4 regions of the Agrobacterium sp. 22-210-1 genome follow, and region 4 is predicted to be linked to each of the others. Evidence: predicted binding sites of a transcription regulator. Region 4 holds the regulator's gene; each other region holds the start of a gene.
The links. Region 4 encodes LexA, which represses DNA repair genes until DNA is damaged. Its sites were predicted from a motif close to TGTTCNNNNTGTGTTCNG; they were not measured.

Region 1 (5,626 bases), 720 kb from region 4:
GCCGTACGGGGATCGCATCGCCATCCACGAAGACGTCGACGATCGAGCGCCCTTCCAGCAGCGACTGCATGGCGCGTGACAGGCCGGTAATGTCGATCCCGAGATCCGACGCACGCTCGCGGTCGATGGAGACGGAGATCTGCGCCTGATTGGGTTCATTGTCGAAGCGCGGCGTGTCGAACAGGCCGCTTTCCTCCATCGAAAGCAGCAATTTCTGCGTCGCCGCCGTCAGCGCCGCATAGTTGCTGCCGACCATCGCCATCTGCAACCCATTGCCGGCGCCGCGAATTCTGAGGCTGTTCGGCTGCATCGCATTGCCGCGCAGCGCGGGCACCCTGTTGGCGGCGGAGGTGACATCTGCGGCGATCTGGTTCTGCGTCCTCTCACGATCTGCCCAGGGGGCGAGCGTCAGCACCATGAAGCCGGTATTGGACGAACCGTTCATGCCGGTGATGGAGTAGATATTGCGGATTTCGCCACTGTCGCGCAGCGGCTGCAGGTTTTCCTCGATCCGCTGCAACTGGTCGCGCGTATATTCAAGGCTGACACCCTGCGGCGCTGTCACCCGCATCATGATCGAGGCGCGGTCCTCGCGCGGCGTCAGCTCATTCTGGATCATGCCGAAGGCGATCCACGACAGGCCGGAGAAGATCAACGCCACGACGATGACGATCAGCGGATTGTTGAGGCAGGCGGAAAGCGTCGACTTATAGGTGGAGGCAAAGACATTACCGAACCAGGCAAGCGGTCCCGTCGGTTCCTTCAGCCCCTCCTTCAGCATGCGCGAAGCCAGCATCGGGCAAAGCGTCAAGGCCACGATCGAGGACAAGCCCACCGCGAAGGCCAGCACGAAGCCGAATTCGCGGAACAGGCCGCCAAGCTGGCCCGGCAGGAAGGAAAGCGGAATGAACACGGCGGCAAGCGTCGCCGTCGTTGCGATAACCGCGAAGAACACTTCCTGCGTGCCGAGAACGGCAGCGGCCCGCGGCCCCATGCCTTCCGTGCGGCGGCGCACGATGTTTTCAAGCACCACGATGGCGTCATCAACCACCAGGCCGGTCGCCAGAACGATGGCGAGCAACGTCAGAATATTGACCGAGAAGCCGACCATATAGATCGCGACAATGGTGCCGATCAGCGCCACCGGCATGGTGATTGCCGGAATGAGTGTGGCGCGCCAGTCGCGCAGGAACAGGTAAAGCACCACGACGACGATAAGCGCGGAGAGTCCAAGTGCCAGCTCAACCTCGTGCAGCGCGCCTTCGATGAAGACGGCGTCATCGCTGGTGATGACGACACGCGTACCATCAGGCAGGTTGGCCGACATGGCATCGACAGCGGCCTTCACGCCCGTGGAAATACTGAGCGTGTTCGACTGCGCCTGGCGGATGACGCCGAGACCGACGCCCTGCACGCCATTGGAACGCAGCGAGGTGGATTCATCATCCGCCCCCAGCATGACGGTCGCGACGTCCCTGAGGCGAATATTGTTCTTGATCAAAAGATTGGAAAAATCTTCGGGCTTCGTCAGGCTGGCCGTGGCGCGCACGACGATATCCTGCGTCGTGCTTTTCAGCGATCCCGCCGGCACGTCGAGGGCCGCACTCGCCAGCGCGTTGGAAACATCGGTGACGGTCAAACCACGGCTTGCCAGCGCCGCCTGATTGAGATCGACGCGAAAAACCTTTTCCTGATCGCCGTAAAGCTCCACATCGGCAACGCCGTCAACGGCGGCCAGACGGTCGATGATTTCGTCATCCACCAGCTTGGTCAGGTCTTCCATGCTGAGCGTGGTCGAGGTGACGGCAAGGCGCATGATCGGCTGGCTGTCGGAATCCGCCTTGATGATCTGCGGTTCGTCGGCATCGTCAGGCAGCTGATTGGTGACGCGGCCGATGGCGTCGCGCACGTCGTTGGCGGCGACAGCCAGATCGACATTGTCGCCGAATTCCAGCGTCACGCGGCTTGTGCCGAATTGCGAATTGGAAGAGATGGACTTGACGCCGCTGACACGTGCCACCGCACCTTCGATGGTCTGCGTCACTTCCTGGTCAATTGTTTCCGGCGCCGCCCCGTCATAGGTGGTCCTGACGCTGATGATCGGCCGGTCGACATCCGGCAATTCGCGCACTTCGACGCCAACCAGCGCGGCAAGGCCGGCGACGACCAGCAGCGTGTTGAGAACCGCCGCCAGAATGGGCCTGCGGACGAACAATGCCGTAAAGGCGAGCTTGGAATCCTTAACCGAAGGCGGCGGTGTCGTCATTGGCTGGCAACCTCCTCGGGCTTCGGCTGATTGCCGACGCGGACCACGCCGCCTTCTCTCACACGTTGCAGACCCTCGATCACGACGGGCTCACCCTCCGCCAGTTCCGCCTTGACGAGAACGGCATCGGGGTTGCGCTGCACGATCTGCACCCGCACCTTGTTCGACTTGTTGTCGGTAACGCGCCAGACATAGGAGCCTTCCGCATCCCACTGCACGGCAAGCGGGTCGACCGAAGCATAGGTTTCCCCGGCAAAACGCATGGTGACGCCGAAGGACATGCCGGCCCTCAGCTCGTCTTTCTCATTGCCGAACTTCGCCCGGATGCGGATCGTGCGGCTTGCCTCGTCAACACGGTTATCGACGGCCTCGATCTCACCCTTGAAAGTCTCGCCGGGCCGGGAAATCGACGTCGCCTCCACCGGCATGCCGACCTTGATCGCGGTTGCGAAGCGCTCGGGAGCCCAGAAATTGACAAGAATTTCGGAACGGTCGTCAATGCTGACGATGGTCGATTGCGTGGTGACGTTGTCGCCGATATTGGCGGCAACGATGCCGGCCACACCTTCGATCGGCGCGACGATGTCGCGACGCTTGAGATTGAGTTCGGCCGTGCTCAGCGCAAGCTTGGCAGCCTCTTCGGCAATCTGCGCATCCAGCACGTCAAGGCGGGAAACGGATTTCAGGTTCTTGTAGGAATTGGATTTTTCAACCGCGCTGCGCAGCGTGACCTGCGCCTTGTCACGCTCGATCACCTGCTCCTCATCGTCGAGCCGCGCGAGCACCTGCCCCTTCACGACGCGGGCACCGGAGGAGGTGCGGATTTCCGAAAGCGTGCCGGAGGCCTGCGGCATGACGACGACCGACTGGATCGCCTCGCCATTGCCAATGGCATTCAGCCGGTCATTGACCGTACCTTTTTTGACGGGAGCCATGACCACCAGAGTGGCATTGCCGTTGCGACGCGCGCCGCCAGCATTCTGGCCCGCTGGCGTGCCGGAGGTTCCGGCACCGGATGCGGCAACCTCGATCGCACCGGCCGGCATTTTGCCAAGCCCGATGGCAGCGAGAACATTGCGGGCTTCGGGCGAATAAAAGCCCCAGAGACAGAGCCCCGCTCCCACCACGGCAACACTGACACCCACCTGTTTCCAGACCCGCATATATTTCTCCGGTTGATCCGCGCAGTAAAATGGAGTTCCAAACCGAACGCCGTTGGAACGTGCAAAGTATTCCCGCTTGCCTTGACGAAGGCAACGCACAAAACCGTTCCTTACATAATTGTAATTTGTGATGAATTTTCGTCGGGACGCATCGCGCAACCGTTTCTGTCGCAAATCTCCGCCGATCGGTTACTCTAAAAGCCGAAAACCATTCCCGGAGGAAGCCATGAGCACGGTGACGAAAGCCGAAAATCCCGAAGCCGACCCACGCGTCAAAGCAGTGTTCGATGATATCCGCACCACCCGCAAATCGGATTTCATCAACAATATGTGGCTATACCTCGCCTTCGATCCCGATCTACTGGAAAACACCTGGGCCGAGGTCAAGGCGGTGATGGCGACGCCTTCGGCGCTCGATCCCTTGGTCAAGGAAATGCTCTATATCGCCGTTTCCGTAACCAATGGCTGCTCCTATTGCGCTCATTCCCACACGGCCGCCGCAAAAGCCAAGGGCATGACCACCGAACAACATGCCGATTTGATGCGCATTATCGCGCTTTCAGCCAAGACCAACCAGCTTGCGGTGGCGCTGCAAGTACCCGTTGACGCTGCTTTCGATGCCGACAGAGGGGCTTGAGACGAAGAAAATGCCTTGGAATAGGCGTTTTGACTGACGATACCGGAATAAAAGCAGAACGCGGTTCTGGCCTTTATATCCCGAATCACTACATTGGGCCGCATGAGCAACAGTTTCGACGATATGCCGTTCTTCGATGAAGAACCCGCCGCACCGCGCAGGGCAACGAACAATGCCCCTTCGGAAAACGGCGGCGGGCTTGGCATTGCCGCCCGCGCCATGGCGGCGCGCGATCAGGCGCGGCCAGCACCTGACTATCTGTCCGGTCTCAACCCGGAACAGCGCGATGCCGTGGAAACGCTTGACGGACCCGTTCTGGTTCTCGCGGGCGCCGGCACCGGCAAGACCCGCGTTCTGACGACCCGCATCGCCCATATTCTGGAGACCGGCCGCGCGTGGCCGAGCCAGATTCTCGCCGTGACCTTCACCAACAAGGCCGCCCGCGAGATGAAGGAGCGTATCGGCGTTCTCGTCGGCGGTGCTGTCGAGGGCATGCCCTGGCTGGGCACCTTCCACTCCATCGGCGTCAAACTCCTGCGCCGCCATGCCGAACTCGTCGGTCTGAAGTCGGATTTCACCATTCTCGATACCGACGACGTGGTGCGGCTGATCAAGCAGCTCATCCAGGCCGAAGGTCTTGATGACAAGCGCTGGCCCGCCAAACAATTCACCGGCATGATTGACGGCTGGAAGAACAAGGGCCTGACACCGCCGGATATTCCGGAGGGCGACAGCCGCGCCTTCGCCAACGGCAAGGGCCGCGACCTCTATACCGCCTATCAGAACCGGCTGAAAACGCTGAACGCCTGCGATTTCGGCGATCTGCTGATGCACCCGATCAGCATCTTCCGCCGCCACAGTGACATTCTGAAAGAGTATCACCAGAAGTTCCGTTATATTCTGGTGGACGAATATCAGGACACCAATACGGCGCAATATATGTGGCTGCGGCTTCTCGCCCAGCGCGCCAAGGGCGAGCCACAGAACGTCTGCTGCGTTGGCGACGACGACCAGTCGATCTATGGCTGGCGCGGCGCCGAAGTGGACAATATCCTGCGTTTCGACAAGGATTTCCCCGGCGCCAAGGTCATCAAGCTCGAGCGTAACTACCGCTCCACCGAACATATTCTCGGCGCGGCCGGCCATCTGATCGCCCATAATGAGGGCCGTCTCGGCAAGACGCTGTTCACCGAACGCAGCAGCCCTGACGATGAAAAGGTCATGGTCCATGCCGCCTGGGATTCCGAGGAGGAAGCCCGCGCCGTCGGCGAAGAAATCGAGCAGCTCCAGCGCAAGAACCACAAGCTGAACGACATGGCCATCCTCGTTCGCGCCTCCTTCCAGATGCGCGAGTTCGAAGACCGGTTCGTCACGCTTGGTCTCAATTACCGCGTCATCGGCGGCCCGCGCTTTTATGAGCGCCTCGAAATTCGCGACGCCATGGCCTATTTCCGCCTCGTCTGCCAACCGGCTGACGATCTCGCTTTCGAGCGTATCGTCAATACACCCAAGCGCGGCCTTGGCGATACGACGATCCGCAATCTGCATGACTATGCCCGC
Region 2 (5,626 bases), 680 kb from region 4:
TAAACGCGTCGCCATTCTTTTCCTCCTGGAGAAAGCTAACTCAGGCGCGCTGCGGCAGAAGCGGATAACCGGCCATCACGGCGCGGCCGGCAAGTGCGGCAAGCACGGCCTTCAGCGCATCGCCCGGAATGAAGGCGAGCGAACCCATGAAGGCCTTTTCGAAACCAAGCCCAACGACCAGCGCCAGATAGGTGATGCCGAAAGCATAAAGCACCACCACGCCCCCAATCAGGCTGGCGATGAAGAAACCGACGCCCTGTGTCAGTGCCGATTGGCCCCGATGCACGAATTTTTCCGAGAGATAACCGGTAACGAAAACCGCGGCGATCCAGCCGATCAGGAAGCCCGTGGTCGGCGTGGTGAAGATCGAAAGGCCGCCGCGTCCGCCTGACAGGACCGGCAGGCCGATGGCGGCAATCAGGATCGTCAGCAGAACCGCGAGCGTACCGCGTTTCGCGCCCAGCACGACGCCGGCCAGCATGACGCCGAGCGACTGCGCGGTGATCGGCACGGGGATGAAGCCGAGCGTGATCGGCGGCAGAAGCCCGAGTGCGATGATAATGGCGGAAAACAGCGAAATCAGCACGAGGTCGCGGGTCGTCATGGTGCTCAAAACTCCGGATGGTTGTCTGGCGCCAAGCTTTGGCCTCTGAAACCGCGCGCGTCAATGGCGTCGGCAATGGCATCGGCATCCTTCAACGTCATAATGACGAGCGGCACGATGATGGTTGTCATGCGCACCGGCAGGCCGCGCGCCCGGTGCGCATCACGCACCGCATGGTAACGGTTGACGATTTCAGGCACGAAGCGCACCACCAGCCCGACTGCGAGCCCTATATCGGCAGCCTTCACCAGCCCCAGCCTTTCCAGCGGGGCGGCGGCAAGCGTGATTTCGTCCATGAATTGCGAAATGCTGACGGTGATGGTGACGGCGGTGGCGAGAAGCGCGAGCGCCGTCAGCCGCAAAAGATTGACGGTCGCATCATGCGCCGGAAGCAGCAGGTAGCTGAAGGCGGCGACGAGGAGAATGGTCAGCATCACCGGCCGCAGCCGCAGGCCGATCTCCCTGAGGGGCAGCCGCGTAGCGCCCAGAATAAGGGTGGCCAGAACCGTCGCGCATGCGAGAACCAGCAGATCGCGCGTGAGGAACAATGCGATGCTGAAACCCATGAGCGCCAGAAGCTTGATGCGCGGCGAGACGCGGTAGAGCCAGCCGGTGCCTTCGACATGCAGCGATTTCATCGCGATGCCACCTCCAGATAGCGCGCCACCGCTTCTTCGGGGGTAGCGTCGGCGACCAGCGCGCCTTCATGGAAAGCCAGCACCCGGTCGAAGCCTTCAAGCAACGGCAGATCATGGGTAATGACGATGAGCGACTGCGAAAGCGCCGCCATGGTCTTTTCCACGACAGTCCGGTTTTTGAGATCAAGCTGGTTGGTCGGCTCATCGAGAATGAGGATTTGCGGTTCGGTAACCAGAAGCGCGGCCAGCGCCGCAAGCTGCAGCTCCCCGCCGGAAAGCTCATGCGCGCGTCTCTCTTCAAGATGGGAAATGCCGAGCCGGGCAAGAACGGCTTTCACCCGGTTTTCAGTTTCAGCCTTGGCGAGACCGAGTCGCTTGAGACCGAAGGCGACATCGTCGCGTATGATCGGCAGGATGATCTGGTTCTGCGGATTCTGGAAGATGAAGCCGACCGCCTGCAAGACCGCCTTGGCGTCGCTCACGGTGTCGAGGCCGTTCACCGAAACCTTGCCTTCGCTTGGCTTGTTCAGCCCGTTGATCAGCCGCGCAAAGGTGGTTTTGCCCGAGCCGTTGAGGCCGATCACGCCGATACGCCGTTCCGTCAATGTCACAGACAACGGCTGCAGGGCCTGCCGACCCTCGAAAGCGACACCGGCGGCGTCGAAACGGATTTCCAAACTTACATCCTCGCGCTCGTTTTCCGGTTCTATACCCCGTCATCAACAGAAGTGAAACAAGGAACAAAAAAAGAACATTGCAATCCTGAAAAAGCCGTCATACCTTCTGCGCCATGGTGATCAAGGTTTCAAACGAAGCGGCAAGACGAATTTTTCTGGCGCGGCAGGGGCTTTCCTCGCCGCCCGGCAAGGCGCTTTCCAAGGATGGGCTGCTGCAGCTCATAACCGATATCGGTTTTGTGCAGGTGGACAGCATCGGCACGGTGGAGCGCGCCCACCACCAGATTATCTTCTCCCGCAACCAGACCTACAGGCGTGACCATCTGACGACGTTGCTGGAAAAGGACCGCGCGCTTTTCGAGCACTGGACACATGATGCTTCCATCGTGCCGACGGAATTTTATCCCTATTGGAAACACCGCTTCCGCCGCCGCGAGCCGATCATTCAGGAGCGCTGGCGCAAATGGCACGGTGAAGGCTTCGATGCCGCTTTCGGTGAAACGCTGGAGCGCATCGCCGCGACCGGCCCGGTTCTGGCGCGGGAGCTGAAGGAGGAGGGGCACCAGTCCGGCGGCTGGTGGAACTGGCATCCCTCCAAGACCGCGCTCGAATATCTCTGGCACACCGGCAAGCTCGCGATTGCCGGCCGGGTGAATTTCCAGAAGGTCTATGACCTCGCCGAACGGGTCATTCCCGGTGAGCATCACGAAACCGAGGTGGAGCATGCGGAATTTGTCGACTGGGCCTGCCGGCAGGCGCTGAAGCGGCTGGGTTTCGCCACCCATGGCGAAATCGCTGCGTTTTTCGATCTCGTCACCCCGCAGGAGGCGAGGGACTGGGTCAAAAGCCATCGCGACGAACTCTGCGAGGTCTCGCTTCTTGCAAGCGATGGCGACACTGCTCGCCCGTCCTATGCCTTTGCCGGTTTCACCGCCGACCTGACCGACGTGCTGGAACCTTCCGCCCGCGTCCGTGTCCTCAGCCCCTTCGATCCGCTATTGCGTGACCGAAACCGCACGGAGCGGCTGTTCGGCTTTTATTACCGCATCGAGGTCTTCGTGCCGGAGCCGAAACGGCAATATGGCTATTATGTCTTCCCGCTTCTGGAGGGCGACCGCGTGATTGGACGCATCGACATGAAGGCGGATCGCAAGCGCAGCACGCTGGATGTTCGGCGCCTGTGGCTGGAACCGGGCGTGCGTGCCTCGGCCGGACGGCTGGAGAAGCTTGATGCGGAACTGGTGAGGCTGGCGAAGTTTACCCGGGTTGAGAGCGTGAACTACCTGGAGGGCTGGCGGGAGGGAAACTGAGGTTTTTCGCACGGATGATTCAGGATAGGTCCCCGGGCGCAACGTTACCGATCCGTGATGCCGCTTGTTTCTTCTCCCCGCCGGGGAGAAGGTGGCCCGAAGGGTCGGATGAGGGGGCAAGCTCTCCGCAATCCGGCAAGGGCGCCCCCTCATCCCGCTGCCGCGGACTTCTCCCCCTCGGGGAGAAGAAACAAGGGGCACCCACTCGCTTCACAATTGCCCTGAAAACCAAGGCAAACCCCGAAATCAGCAGATATCCGTCGCCGAAATCTGGATGCCGAAGCCTTCAAGGCCGACATAATGGCGTTCGCGGGTGGTCAGCAGTTTGATGGAGCTGATGCCGAGATCTTTCAGGATCTGCGCGCCGAGACCGATTTCCAGCCATTCGTTTTCGCGCGAACGGGCCTGCGCATGCGCCTCGTCCGGGTCGCGCGCCTTGCGCCGGCCGGCCACCTGGCCGACGCCGACGGAGCCTTCGCGCAGATAAACGATGACGCCGCGGCCTTCCTCGGCGATCTTCTGCATATAATGCCGCACCGGCTGGCGGTCGCCGAACACGTCGTCGGCAACGTTCTCCGGGTGAAGGCGAACAGGAATGTCGACGCCGTCCCTGATGTCACCGAAAATCACCGCCATGTGCTGCATTGGATCCCAGGGCAGGGAATAGGTCTGCGCCTTGGCCGGCCCGAAGGGCGTCTCGATGGTGAAGGAGGATTCCATCTCCACCAGCGTTTCCTTGCGCTGGCGATAGGCGATGAGATCGGCGACGGAAACGTGTTTCATGCCGTGCGTGTCGGCGAAATCCAGAACCTGCGGGCCGCGCATCACGCTGCCGTCGTCATTCACCAGCTCGCTGATGACGCCGATGGGCGGCAGGCCGGCGAGCCGGCAGAGATCGACCGCCGCTTCGGTATGGCCGGAGCGCATCAAGACGCCGCCCTCGCGGGAAATCAGCGGGAAGATATGGCCCGGCCGGGTGAAATCGGCAGCGCCGACATTCGGGTTGGCAAGGTTGCGCACCGTCAAGGTGCGGTCGTCTGCGGAAATGCCCGTCGTGGTGCCGTGCTTGAAATCGACGCTGACGGTGAAGGCCGTCGTATGGGCGCTGTCATTTTCCGCCACCATGGCGTTGAGGTTCAGCCGTTTGGCCTCCTCGCGCGGCATGGGCGCGCAGACGATGCCGGAGGTATGGCGCACGATCAGCGCCATTTTCTCGGGCGTGCAGTGAACCGCCGAAATGATCAGATCGCCTTCGTTCTCACGGTCGTCATCATCGGTCACCACAACGATCTCCCCGGCTTCGAAAGCGCGGATGGCGTCGACAACGCGTTTCTGGTCATAGGCCATGGCGATATCCCCTCACTTCAGAGCAACGGTTTGTTGCTCTTTTTGTTTCTTTAGCGGATTGTCCGAAAACCGCTTCACATTTTTCGGTCCGCTAAAGCCGGCCGGTCTGGCCGCGGTCCCTCAGATAATGGTCGGCAACGGTGCAGGCCACCATCGCCTCGCCGATCGGCACGGCGCGGATGCCGACGCAGGGGTCGTGACGGCCCTTGGTACGCACATCCACATTGTTGCCGTCGGTATCGATGGACAGGCGCTCCGTCAGAATGGAGGAGGTCGGCTTGATGGCGAAACGCGCGATGACTGGCTCTCCGGTCGCAATGCCGCCGAGAATGCCGCCGGCATGGTTGGAGAGGAAGATCGGCTTGCCGTCATTGCCCATGCGCATCTGGTCGGCATTTTCCTCGCCGGAAAGCTCGGCGGAGGCGAAACCCTCGCCGATCTCCACGCCCTTGACGGCGTTGATCGACATCAGGCTGGAGGCGATATCCTGATCGAGCTTGGCGTAGATCGGCGCGCCGATGCCGGCCGGAACGCCTTCCGCCACCACTTCGACGACGGCGCCGATGGAGGAGCCGGCCTTGCGGATGCCATCGAGATACTCTTCCCACACCGGCACCATGGCGGCATCGGGGCAGAAGAACGGGTTCTGGTCGACCTGATCCCAATCCCAGTTGTCGCGATTGATCCTGTGCTTGCCGATCTGCACCAACGCACCGCGCACATTGAGGCTAGGCACCACCTTGCGGGCAATCGCACCGGCGGCGACACGCGCCGCCGTCTCACGCGCGGAGGAGCGCCCGCCGCCGCGATAGTCGCGAATGCCGTATTTCAGGTCATAGGTGAAATCCGCATGGCCGGGACGGAACCGCTTGGCGATCTCGCCGTAATCCTTGGAGCGCTGGTCGGTGTTTTCGATCAGCATGGAAATCGGCGTGCCTGTCGTTATCATCGTCTCGCCGTCCTCATCCAGCATCACGCCGGAGAGAACCTTGACGATGTCGTCTTCGCGACGCTGGGTGACGAAACGGCTCTGGCCGGGTTTGCGCTTGT
Region 3 (5,626 bases), 550 kb from region 4:
TAGAATTAAAAAAGGCGGGGTAAAACCCCGCCCCTTCCTCAATCTTTCCAGATCAGGCCGCCAGTGCCGCGGCCACCGCTTCGATGGCCTCCTGCGCCTTGGCGCCATCCGGGCCGCCGGCCTGTGCCATATCCGGGCGTCCGCCGCCTCCCTTACCGCCAAGCGCGGCCGAAGCGGTGCGGACGATATCGACGGCACTGAAACGGGCCGTCAGATCTTCGGTAACGGCAGCAACGGCGCTTGCCTTGCCATCGTCAGAAACCGCAATCAGCAGCACAACGCCAGAGCCAAGATTGGCCTTGGCCTCATCGGCAAGACCCTTGAGATCCTTGGCATCGATGCCGGACAGGGATTTCGCAAGGAAATTGACGCCCGCGACCTGCTGGACATCGTTTGCGCCCGCATCCGACGAACCACCGCCCATGGCGAGCTTCTTGCGGGCATCGGCAAGCTCACGCTCCAGCTTTTTGCGCTCGTCAAGCAGCCCTTCAACGCGCGACAGCACGTCGCCCGGCTGAACCTTCAGCGATGAAGCCAATGCCTTCACCCGCTCATCCTGCTCGGCGAGATAGGCAAGCGCGCCCTGACCCGTTACGGCTTCAAGACGGCGCACGCCCGCACCAACGGCGCTTTCGCCGAGAATGCGGATGAGACCGATCTGGCCGGTGGCTGCCACATGGGTGCCGCCGCAAAGCTCGACCGAATAGGGACGGTTGGCCTTCGCGCCATGAACGCCGGTGCCCATCGACACCACGCGAACTTCGTCGCCATATTTTTCACCGAACAGCGCCATGGCGCCCTCGGCAATGGCGTCATCGACGCTCATCAGGCGGGTGACAACAGGCGAGTTCTGCAACACGATCTCGTTCGCCATATCCTCAACGACCTTCAACTCCTCGGCCGACATCGGTTTGGGATGCGAAACGTCAAAGCGCAGGCGCTCGGGCGCGACCAGCGAACCCTTCTGGGCGACATGGGTGCCGAGCACTTCGCGCAGCGCCTCATGCAGCAGGTGCGTGGCGGAATGGTTGGCGCGCAGACGCGAACGGCGATCATGATCGACGGTCAGCTGCACGGCATCGCCGAGCTTCAGGCCGCCCTTGGAGACGGTGCCGGAATGCACGAACAGGCCTTCGCCCTTCTTCTGGGTTTCGGAAACCGTGAAGGCGCCATTTTCGCCGGTAATCACGCCCGTATCGCCCATCTGGCCGCCGGACTCACCATAAAACGGTGTCTGGTTAACGACGATCTGGACCGCTTCTCCATCGGCGGCATTGTCCACCGCCTTGCCGTCCTTGACGATCGCCTGAATGACGCCTTCGGCGGTTTCCGTGTCATAACCGAGGAATTCGGTCGCGCCGAATTTTTCCTTCAGCTCGAACCAGACGGTCTCTGTCGCCTTGTCGCCGGAACCGGCCCAGTGCGAACGGGCTTCCGCCTTCTGTCGTTGCATGGCATCGGTGAAGCCTGAAATATCGACGCCGATTTCGCGGGCGCGCAGTGCATCCTGCGTCAGGTCGAGCGGGAAACCATAGGTGTCATAAAGCTTGAAGGCCGTTTCACCATCAAGCATGTCACCCTTGTGCAGCGTCGACGTGGCGTCGGAGAGCAGCGACAGGCCGCGCTCCAGCGTCTTGCGGAAACGGGTTTCCTCAAGCTTGAGCGTTTCGGAAATCAGCGCCTCGGCGCGGACCAGTTCCGGATAGGCACGGCCCATCTGTTGCACCAGCGCCGGCAAAAGCTTGTAGATCAGCGGCTCGCGCGAGCCCAGAAGCTCGGCATGGCGCATGGCGCGGCGCATGATGCGGCGCAGGACATAACCGCGGCCTTCATTGGACGGCAGAACGCCATCGGCGATGAGGAAAGCGGACGAGCGCAGGTGATCGGCGATGACGCGATGGCTGGCGCGCTTTTCGCCTTCGGCCGGAACACCGGTCGCTTCGACGGAAGCGGCGATCAATGCACGGAACAGGTCCGTATCGTAATTGTCGTGTTTGCCTTGCAGCAGCGCCGAAATGCGCTCGAGGCCCATGCCGGTGTCGATCGACGGGCGCGGCAGGTCGATGCGCTCTTCCTTCGTCAGCTGCTCATATTGCATGAAGACGAGGTTCCAGATTTCGATGAACCGGTCGCCATCCTCTTCCGGCGAGCCGGGCGGGCCGCCCCAGATATGATCGCCATGATCGTAGAAGATTTCCGAACAGGGACCGCAGGGACCGGTATCGCCCATCGCCCAGAAATTGTCGCTGGTCGGAATGCGGATGATGCGGTCGTCGGAAAAACCGGCGATCTTCTTCCAGAGATTAAAGGCCTCGTCATCGGTGTGATAGACCGTGACCAGCAGCCGATTGCGGTCGATGCCGAATTCCTTGGTGATCAGGTTCCAGGCATGGGTGATCGCCTCTTCCTTGAAATAATCGCCGAAGGAAAAATTGCCGAGCATTTCGAAGAAGGTATGGTGACGGGCGGTATAACCGACATTGTCGAGGTCGTTATGCTTGCCGCCGGCACGCACGCATTTCTGCGCCGAAGCGGCGGTGGAATATGGACGGCTTTCAAGACCGGTGAAGACGTTCTTGAACTGCACCATGCCGGCATTGGTGAACATCAATGTCGGATCGTTGCGCGGCACCAGCGGGCTGGAGGGCACGATCTCGTGTCCATTCTTTTTGAAGTAGTCGAGAAAGGTCGACCGAATTTCATTTACACCGCTCATGCCCACACACCGCTCACAGCTGGAGTCCATCATTGCCATCACAAATGATGGCTATATTGCAAAATCAATGGCTTTTATCGTCCGTATCCTGCCCTGTCCAGCCATGCAGGCAAACCAAGGCGCATCGGCAAACAAAAAGGGCCAGGCGAGGGAAAATCGCACGGCCCATTTCGTTTCGATCAGCTCATTTCGGCAAAGTGGCCAGACACTCTATGCCCGGCCCCTTTTTTGAGGTGTCAGCCCTCGTCGCCGTCACCGTCGCTATCGCCGGCATCCGGGCCGCCATTCTGCAGGAAGCGGTCAGCGATCAGACCGGCATTCTGGCGCAGCGCCAGCTCGATCTCATTGGCCGTTTCCGGATTGTCGCGCAGGAAGGTCTTGGCGTTCTCACGCCCCTGCCCCAGACGCTGGCTGTTATAAGAGAACCATGCGCCGGATTTCTCGACGATACCGGCCTTCACGCCGAGATCGACAAGCTCGCCGGTCTTGGAAACGCCTTCGCCATACATGATGTCGAATTCCACCTGCTTGAAGGGCGGCGCCATCTTGTTCTTGACGACCTTCACACGCGTCTGGTTGCCGACCACCTCTTCGCGCTCCTTGACGGCGCCGATGCGGCGAATGTCAAGGCGTACGGAGGCGTAGAACTTCAGCGCGTTACCGCCCGTCGTCGTTTCCGGCGAACCGAACATGACGCCGATCTTCATGCGGATCTGGTTGATGAAGATCACCATGCACTTCGATTTGGAGATCGAAGCGGTCAGCTTGCGCAGCGCCTGGCTCATCAGACGCGCCTGAAGACCCGGCAGGCTGTCGCCCATCTCGCCTTCGATTTCCGCCCGCGGCGTCAGTGCCGCGACCGAATCGACGACCAGAACGTCGACCGCGCCGGAACGAACCAGCGTATCGGTGATCTCCAGCGCCTGCTCGCCCGTATCCGGCTGCGAAATCAGCAGGCTCTGCAAATCCACACCCAGCTTGCGGGCATAGACCGGATCGAGCGCATGTTCGGCATCCACGAAGGCGCAGATGCCGCCCTTCTTCTGGGCTTCCGCAATGGTCTGCAACGCCAGCGTCGTTTTACCCGAGCTTTCCGGACCATAAATTTCAACGATGCGCCCCTTCGGCAGACCGCCGATGCCGAGCGCGATATCCAGGCTGAGCGAACCCGTCGAAACGGTTTCCACTTCAACCACATTTTCATTGGAACCGAGCTTCATGATCGATCCCTTGCCGAACGACCGTTCGATCTGGGAGAGCGCCGCTTCCAGTGCCTTGCTTTTATCCACGGATTTATCCTCTACGAGACGCAAAGAATTTTGTGCCATCTGAACCACCTTTAGGTTATTGAAGCCGCACAGGCAATGAAGCAGTATGGAAATGGTATGTACTCCATTTGTTCTCATTTCGCAAGGCGCGGCCAGCATATTGAAAACAAATAGCGATAAGTGGTTTGTTCTATCTTTGTTTTTCGGCTCCGGCCTATCGCCGCAAACGGGAAGTGACAGGCAAACGAACACGGGGGTCGGCCGAATCGTCCGGCCTTTCCATCCGCCAAAGAGGGAAACGCAAGCGTGAAGAAAATACTCGTTCTGGGCGGCGCGCATATCGACAGGCGCGGCATGATCGAGACTGAGACGGCGCCCGGCGCCAGCAATCCCGGCTCCTGGATGGAGGAGGCAGGCGGCGGCGGTTTTAACGCGGCGCGCAATCTTGCCCGGCTCGGTTTTGCCGTCCGCATCATCGCGCCACGCGGCGGCGACGTGACAGGCGAAGCGGTGGCGGAGGCCGCAAAATATGCCGGCGTCGAAGATACGCCCTTTATTTTCCTCGACCGCCGCACGCCAAGCTACACCGCCATTCTGGAGCGTGACGGCAATCTGGTCATCGCCCTTGCCGATATGGACCTCTACAAGCTCTTTACCCCGCGCCGCCTGAAAGTGCGTGCCGTGCGCGAGGCGATCACGGCAAGCGACTTTCTGCTCTGCGACGCCAATCTGCCTGATGACACGCTGACGGCCCTCGGCCTCGTCGCCCGCGCCTGCGAAAAGCCGCTGGCTGCCATCGCCATTTCCCCCGCCAAGGCGGTGAAACTGAAAGGCGCGCTTGCCGATATCGACATTCTCTTCATGAACGAGGCGGAGGCACGAGCACTAACCGGAGAGACGGCGGCGAATGTCCGCGACTGGCCCGGCATTCTGCGCAAGGCCGGGCTTGCCGGCGGCGTCGTCACCCGCGGCGCAAGCGAGGTCGTGGCTTTCGATGCGACGCAAACCGTAACGCTCAACCCGCCCCTTATCCGCGAGGTAAAGGACGTGACCGGCGCCGGCGACGCCATGGCCTCCGGTTATCTTGCCGCGATCGCCGAGGGAAAGACCATCGCGGAAGCGCTGAGACAGGGCGCGGCCGCAGCGGCCATCACCGTGCAATCGCCCTTCGCCACCTCGCAGGATTTATCAAAAGACAGTGTCGATGCCATGTTGGGACTTGTTCCCGCAGCTGAAATACTGGCATGAACCCGCTTTCAAGAATTGGAACAGAATAAATGACCCGCCCCATCTCCCCGCTCCTGCCCATCGTTTATTCACGGGAAGTCGCCGCCGCCAAGCAGCGCGGTGCGCCGATCGTGGCACTTGAATCGACCATCATCACCCATGGCATGCCCTATCCCGGCAATATCGAGATGGCCGAAAGCGTCGAACAGATCATTCGCGACCAGGGCGCCGTTCCGGCGACCATCGCCGTCATTCACGGCACCCTGCACATCGGCCTCGAAAAGGACCAGCTGGAGGCGCTCGCCCAGACCACTGACGCCATGAAGGTCTCGCGCGCCGATATCGCCTTCGCAATTGCCGAGCGCCGCACCGGCGCCACCACGGTTGCCGCCACCATGATTGCCGCTGCCCGCGC
Region 4 (5,626 bases):
GACGAGAAGATCGGTCTGGCGACTGAGGAATGCCGGAATCTGCAGCACATCCACCACCTCGGACACGATGGCGCATTGTTCCTCGGTGTGAATGTCGGTCAGAACAGGAAAACCGTATTCCTTCTTGAGATCGGCGAAAACCTGCATCGCACTGTCAAGGCCTATGCCGCGCTTGCCGGAAAGCGAGGTGCGGTTCGCCTTGTCGAAGGAGGATTTGTAAACGAGGCCAATTCCAAGCTTGTCGCAAAGCTCCTTCAGCACACCCGCAATCATGAAGGCATGTTCACGGCTTTCCATCTGGCAGGGGCCGGCAATCAGCGAAAAACGCTCGGTATTGGAAAAGGAAACCTTGCTGGCGCCATCGCCGGCGGTGACTTTGAGATTGTTCGTAACGCTCATTATTTTTCCTCGAAGGCGAAGGCAACACCCTGACCGGGCGCTGCGGGCACCACCAGCCGGCCGCCCGCTTCTGCGCTGGACACGCCATTAGCAGCAAGTGCCGCCTGTGTCACGGCAAGATCGCGAACGGAAAAGACGATGCCTGCGCCGCGCAATCCGCCACCGCCCTCCTCGGGAACACTAAAGGCCAGTCCGTCAAAGACCGGCTTCCGCGTCAATCTTATCCGGGCATTGCCGGTTGCGAAAACCACATCACCATTCGGAGACACCTTTCCGTCGCAGCCAAACACAGTTTCGATCAGCTGCACGGCATTCGCATCACCACCGGAAAACAGCACGATCTCGTTGAGGCCGGAAACGCCGTTGGCATGGCGTTCCAGCGCCGCGCGGTCGCCTGGCAAGGCCTGCAACCGCTGACAGCTGAACAGAAAGAAATCCGCCGAGGAACCACTGGCTGCAAAAGCCAGCCGAAAAGCCGCCTCGCTCTGCGAACCATCCGGCATTTTGACTGGCCGCGAAAATTCAAAGACATTTCCGGCCGAGAGGCCTGAGGCTACGAATCGGTCATGATCGCCAAGAGCGTCCTGCGTTGCAGCGACCAGTGCGGAAAATCCCTCCCCTCCGGCATGTTTCCGGAAGGCCTGATCCCGCCCGGTAAACACATCTTTCCGGCCAATCGAGGCATTATATTTAGCCGGATCAGCAATCACGAGAGGCTCCAGATACGTGCCGTCGGCGAAAAAAACGCAGGCATTCTGCGTGCCAAACGGGTGAAGAGCCGCTGGCGCTACTGTAAATCCCAGGTTTCCAAGGCGATTTTCTGCGACGTCGATGTGCTCGACAGGCAGTACGAGATGGTCGATGCGGTACGGTTTCGTCATTTCCCTGCTTCCTGCTGTCGCATGCGGCATGGCCATGCCGGAACAGTTAGGAAGGCAGAAAAGCACAATTTCGTGCTTTCAGGCAAATCATCAAAACAACAGATAGCAGCTTCACGAAATTTTAGGGGATTGCGGAACACATATGGAACATATAGTGTTCGTTCTGTATTTGTTTCGCGACTTCAACGACGATTCTCAAGGGTGTTTTCCTCATGCTCACGCGCAAACAGCAGGAATTGCTTCTCTTCATTCATGAACGAATGAAAGAGTCCGGCGTGCCGCCCTCCTTCGATGAAATGAAGGACGCACTCGATCTTGCTTCCAAATCCGGCATCCACCGGCTGATTACCGCCCTCGAAGAGCGCGGCTTTATTCGCCGGCTACCTAACAGGGCGCGGGCGCTGGAAGTCATCAAGCTGCCGGAGGCCTATGCGCCGGGCGCGAGGCCGCAGCGCGGCTTTTCGCCAAGCGTCATCGAAGGCAGCCTCGGAAAGCCGAAGGCGCCAGAACCCGCACCGGCACCCAAGGCGCCCGCCAACGATCTCGGCGGCGCGGTCACCGTTCCGGTCATGGGTCGCATCGCCGCCGGCGTGCCGATTTCCGCCATTCAGAACAATACGCATGATGTTGCCGTGCCGGTCGACATGCTGGGTTCGGGTGAACATTACGCGCTCGAAGTTAAGGGCGATTCGATGATCGAGGCCGGGATTTTCGACGGCGATACCGTCATCATCCGCAACAGCAATACCGCCAATCCGGGCGATATCGTCGTGGCACTGGTGGATGACGAGGAAGCGACGCTGAAGCGTTTCCGCCGCAAGGGCGCTTCCATCGCGCTGGAAGCGGCCAACCCCGCTTATGAAACCCGTATCTTCGGGCCTGATCGGGTAAAAATTCAGGGCAAACTGGTCGGACTTATACGCCGTTACCATTGATCTGATTTAACCGTGATCCTCTCAAGACAGGCGTCGTCATGAGACGGCTCCTGTCGAAGATGACGGCAATTCCGGAATTCGGCTGACCATGCGAGTGTCGGGCAATCTTATGCTTCCCACACACATACAGATTCTGTCTGGTAAAGATCAGTTCCAGTTTCATATGGATATCGTTGTTACGGCCTTGCCCCCGGCCTGTTGTCGCCGCTGCGTCATATGCCGTGGACGTCTGGTTGCGTGAGTTCGTTTACACTGGGGGATGCGGCTGGCCTGGCGCTGCCATCGAATGGTGATACTCGGTGCAAAGCCCCCGTCATTCATCAACGCGACTTATGGGTGCCATGGATTATTTTCGGTATTCCATCATGCCCCGACAGGTATAGAAATGCGCGTCATATCCGGGAGATAAGCCATGTACGATCTATATATCGCCAACAAGAACTACTCCTCATGGTCGCTGCGGCCGTGGGTGTTGATGCGCACGCTCGGTATCGCCTTTGATGAGAAACTTGTTCCGTTTGGCGAAGGCGTCGCCTTTTCCAGCTTCTCGCCGACCGGCAAGGTGCCCTGCCTTGTCGATGATGGCGTGACGATATGGGAAACGCTGTCGATCGCCGAATATCTCGCAGAACGGCACCAGGGCGTCTGGGCGAGCGACAAGCAGGCGCGGGCATGGTCGCGTTCGGCGGCGAGCGAAATGCATGCCGGCTTTTCCTCACTGCGCAATCTTTATCCCATGTCTGTCGGTATTCGGGTCAAGCCGAAGGGTGGCGATGCCGGGCTTGCGGCAGACATAAAGCGCATCGATGCGCTATGGAGCGAAGGTCTGACAAAATTCGGCGGTCCCTATCTTGCCGGTCAGAAATTCACGGCGGTCGATGCTTTTTTCTGCCCGGTGGCGTTCCGTTTCCAGACCTATGGCGCCGATCTTTCACCTGCGGCAAAAGTCTATTGCGATCGGCTGCTCACCCTGCCCGCCATGCGTGAGTGGTATGAGGCCGGATTGAAGGAGATCTGGCGCGATGCGGCGCATGAACAGGAAATCAGCGGCATTGGCGCATTGACTGACGATCTGCGCGTGAAGGTCTGAATATCACTGCTGACGGCGTTTATTGCGATGCCGTCAGCAACTGCCTGACCGGTTCCGGCACCTCGTATTCGAAGCGGTCGCTTTTCCAGTCGTAGTAGCGGTGCTCGCTCCATGGCCTGTTCGCCCCGGCAATCGCTGCGCGTAGTCGTCCGACGACCGCAGACTGATCGCTGCCGGCAAAGTTTATTTCTACCGAACCTGTACGCCGCAAAGTATCGCGGTTCAGCAACAGCGCTCCTGAGCGGCATTTTGAAAACGAGGTCCTGCGGGAAACGACGACAATATCGGCGATATCGCAGGCTTTTCCGGCAAACCGGCCATCTTCCAGAACGACGATCCACTCCCCGCTCCTGGCGCGCGCCACGCACCATATGCCTTTGCTGCAGGTGAAGACGCCGGGTTGCGCATCTTTCAGCGCTGCCGTCATCTGCCGCATCACCGCCCTCATCTCCTCCGGCGTAAGTTTTGATTTTGCGGTCAAGCCTACACTGGTTACTGCGGCATGCGCTTTAAGAATGACCGGTGGCACAGGCTGTTCCGGCAACAGGAGTGCTCTTTGCCACTGGTCGTATACGAAGCCCTGCGGTCGCGTTTTTGTCGTATAGACCTTCCCCTCTTCCAGCAGCGCCACCAACTCACCCTCCTCGTGAATGAGCAAATCCGGGACATCGCGATAGGCCACGGCCGCCGACAGGCCGAAGGCGGAGACAAGAAGCGGAATACCGAGCAATGCAAGCCGGCTGCGCAGCAAGGTCAGCAGCAGAAAGCCAGCGGAGCCGAGGCCAATGAACCACTCATGTGGCCGCCCCGTCGCCGCGCTGCCGCCCCAGGACGCCACTTCATTGGCGACTTCGATGACGAGCGCCATGCCATAGCCCATGATCTTCAGGAATGGCGCATCCAACCCGAACGGCATCAGCAGCATGGCGAGCAGGCCAAAGGGCATGACGATCAGCGACATCAGCGGCATGGCGGCCAGATTGGCGAAAAGTCCATAGGTGGTGACACGGTGAAAATGCTCTGCCGAATAGATCGCCGTCGAAAGTCCGCCAATCAACGATGTGGTGATGACGCCGCCAATGACAGTGCCTGCCATTTGCGCCGCCGTCATCCACACCGGTCTGCGTCCGATCAACAGTCGCTCGTGATCGCTGCGCCGGCGGCCCCACCAGGCATAGGTGGATACGAGCGCGATGGTCGCGGCAAACGACATCTGGAAACTCGGCCCCATGATTTCCGAAGGCGAAAAGCCGAGGATGATGAGAGCCGAAATAGCCACATTGCGGAGGCTGAGCGACGGCTGATCAAAAAGGACCGCGATCAGCATCACCGACATCATCAGCCAAGCACGCTCAGCGGAGACGGCGAAACCGGAAATCAGGTAATAGGCGAGCGTCATCAAGAGCGCCGCGAAAGCCGAAATCTTCTTGACGGGCCAGCGCTGAGCAAAGGCAGGAAACAGGCTGAAGGTCAGCCTCAACCCCACAAAGAATATGCCTGCGGCGAGCGCCATGTTCAGCCCGGATATGGCGACGATATGGGCAAGGCCGGAAAGCCTCAATGCTTCCATCGTGGGTGCCGAGATCGCCTGTCTCTCATCGGTGACAATGGAGGCGGCGAAGGCTCCGGCGTCACCGCCAATGGTGTTGCGGATGCGCTCTGCAATTGCGCTGCGCAGGCCATAAAGCCGCATATCCGCCCATTCCAGCCAACGCGTTTCGCCTTTCATGTCTCCCTTTGGTGATATCAGCGCCTGCGGCGGCTTGTAGAAAAATCCGGTCGCACCTATGCCTTTGAAATAGGAAGCGAAGGCAAAGTCGTTCAGACCCGGCAAGGCTGGACCGGAAGGTGGCGACAGCCGGGCTTTGCCTTGAATGGTCGCGCCAAGTGCGACCGGCTCACCTCCGCCACGGGAAAGCAGCGAAATTCTCGTCGGCGGGCGCGACAATGCCGGTGCTTCCGTCGCAGCCAGCTGAATAACATATCGCCAGGAGCCGCGCGCATCCACCTCCCGGCGAACCACCGTGCCGGTGATGGTGGTTGTAACCGGGGTATCCAGCACCACTGTTCCCGCTCGCCGGGTTTCAATATCTGCCAGAAGCATGCCCAGCAGAAGAAAAGCGGCAGCGCCGCAGGCCGCCGCCGACAGGCCGTTATTATACCGGGTAAGCAGCGCCAGACCGGCGGCAAGCAGGAATATGATTGCGAGAGCGGGCAAGGACGGCGTGACATCAAGGGAAAACCACAGGATCGCGCCGCAGCCGATAAGGACGGGAACAAAAAGGAAATCATGGCCGAATGCGCGCTCTTCGGCGACGCAG

Region 1: ACQZ5F_RS02600 (ATP-dependent helicase) is a predicted target of LexA. The motif match lies at 4,110-4,127, and genes of this name have one in related genera.
Region 2: ACQZ5F_RS09820 (energy-coupling factor ABC transporter ATP-binding protein) is a predicted target of LexA. The motif match lies at 1,979-1,996, and genes of this name have one in related genera.
Region 3: recA (recombinase RecA) is a predicted target of LexA. The motif match lies at 4,171-4,188, and genes of this name have one in related genera.

Annotation. Positions count from the first base shown of each region.
Region 1 covers NZ_JBNWCI010000001.1:534,196-539,821, reverse strand. The annotation lists gene ACQZ5F_RS02615 (efflux RND transporter permease subunit) at 1-2,266, opposite strand, end outside; gene ACQZ5F_RS02610 (efflux RND transporter periplasmic adaptor subunit) at 2,263-3,429, opposite strand; gene ACQZ5F_RS02605 (carboxymuconolactone decarboxylase family protein) at 3,656-4,066, shown strand; gene ACQZ5F_RS02600 (ATP-dependent helicase) at 4,169-5,626, shown strand, end outside.
Region 2 covers NZ_JBNWCI010000001.1:1,936,501-1,942,126, reverse strand. The annotation lists gene ACQZ5F_RS09835 (histone deacetylase family protein) at 1-15, opposite strand, end outside; gene ACQZ5F_RS09830 (biotin transporter BioY) at 41-604, opposite strand; gene ACQZ5F_RS09825 (energy-coupling factor transporter transmembrane component T family protein) at 610-1,242, opposite strand; gene ACQZ5F_RS09820 (energy-coupling factor ABC transporter ATP-binding protein) at 1,239-1,919, opposite strand; gene ACQZ5F_RS09815 (winged helix-turn-helix domain-containing protein) at 2,033-3,229, shown strand; gene ribB (3,4-dihydroxy-2-butanone-4-phosphate synthase) at 3,476-4,576, opposite strand; gene aroC (chorismate synthase) at 4,668-5,626, opposite strand, start outside.
Region 3 covers NZ_JBNWCI010000001.1:704,932-710,557, reverse strand. The annotation lists gene alaS (alanine--tRNA ligase) at 53-2,716, opposite strand; gene recA (recombinase RecA) at 2,953-4,044, opposite strand; gene ACQZ5F_RS03525 (carbohydrate kinase family protein) at 4,291-5,232, shown strand; gene ACQZ5F_RS03520 (pseudouridine-5'-phosphate glycosidase) at 5,262-5,626, shown strand, end outside.
Region 4 covers NZ_JBNWCI010000001.1:1,256,199-1,261,824, forward strand. The annotation lists gene kdsA (3-deoxy-8-phosphooctulonate synthase) at 1-399, opposite strand, end outside; gene ACQZ5F_RS06325 (VOC family protein) at 399-1,280, opposite strand; gene lexA (transcriptional repressor LexA) at 1,493-2,215, shown strand; gene ACQZ5F_RS06335 (glutathione S-transferase family protein) at 2,628-3,305, shown strand; gene ACQZ5F_RS06340 (ComEC/Rec2 family competence protein) at 3,325-5,626, opposite strand, start outside.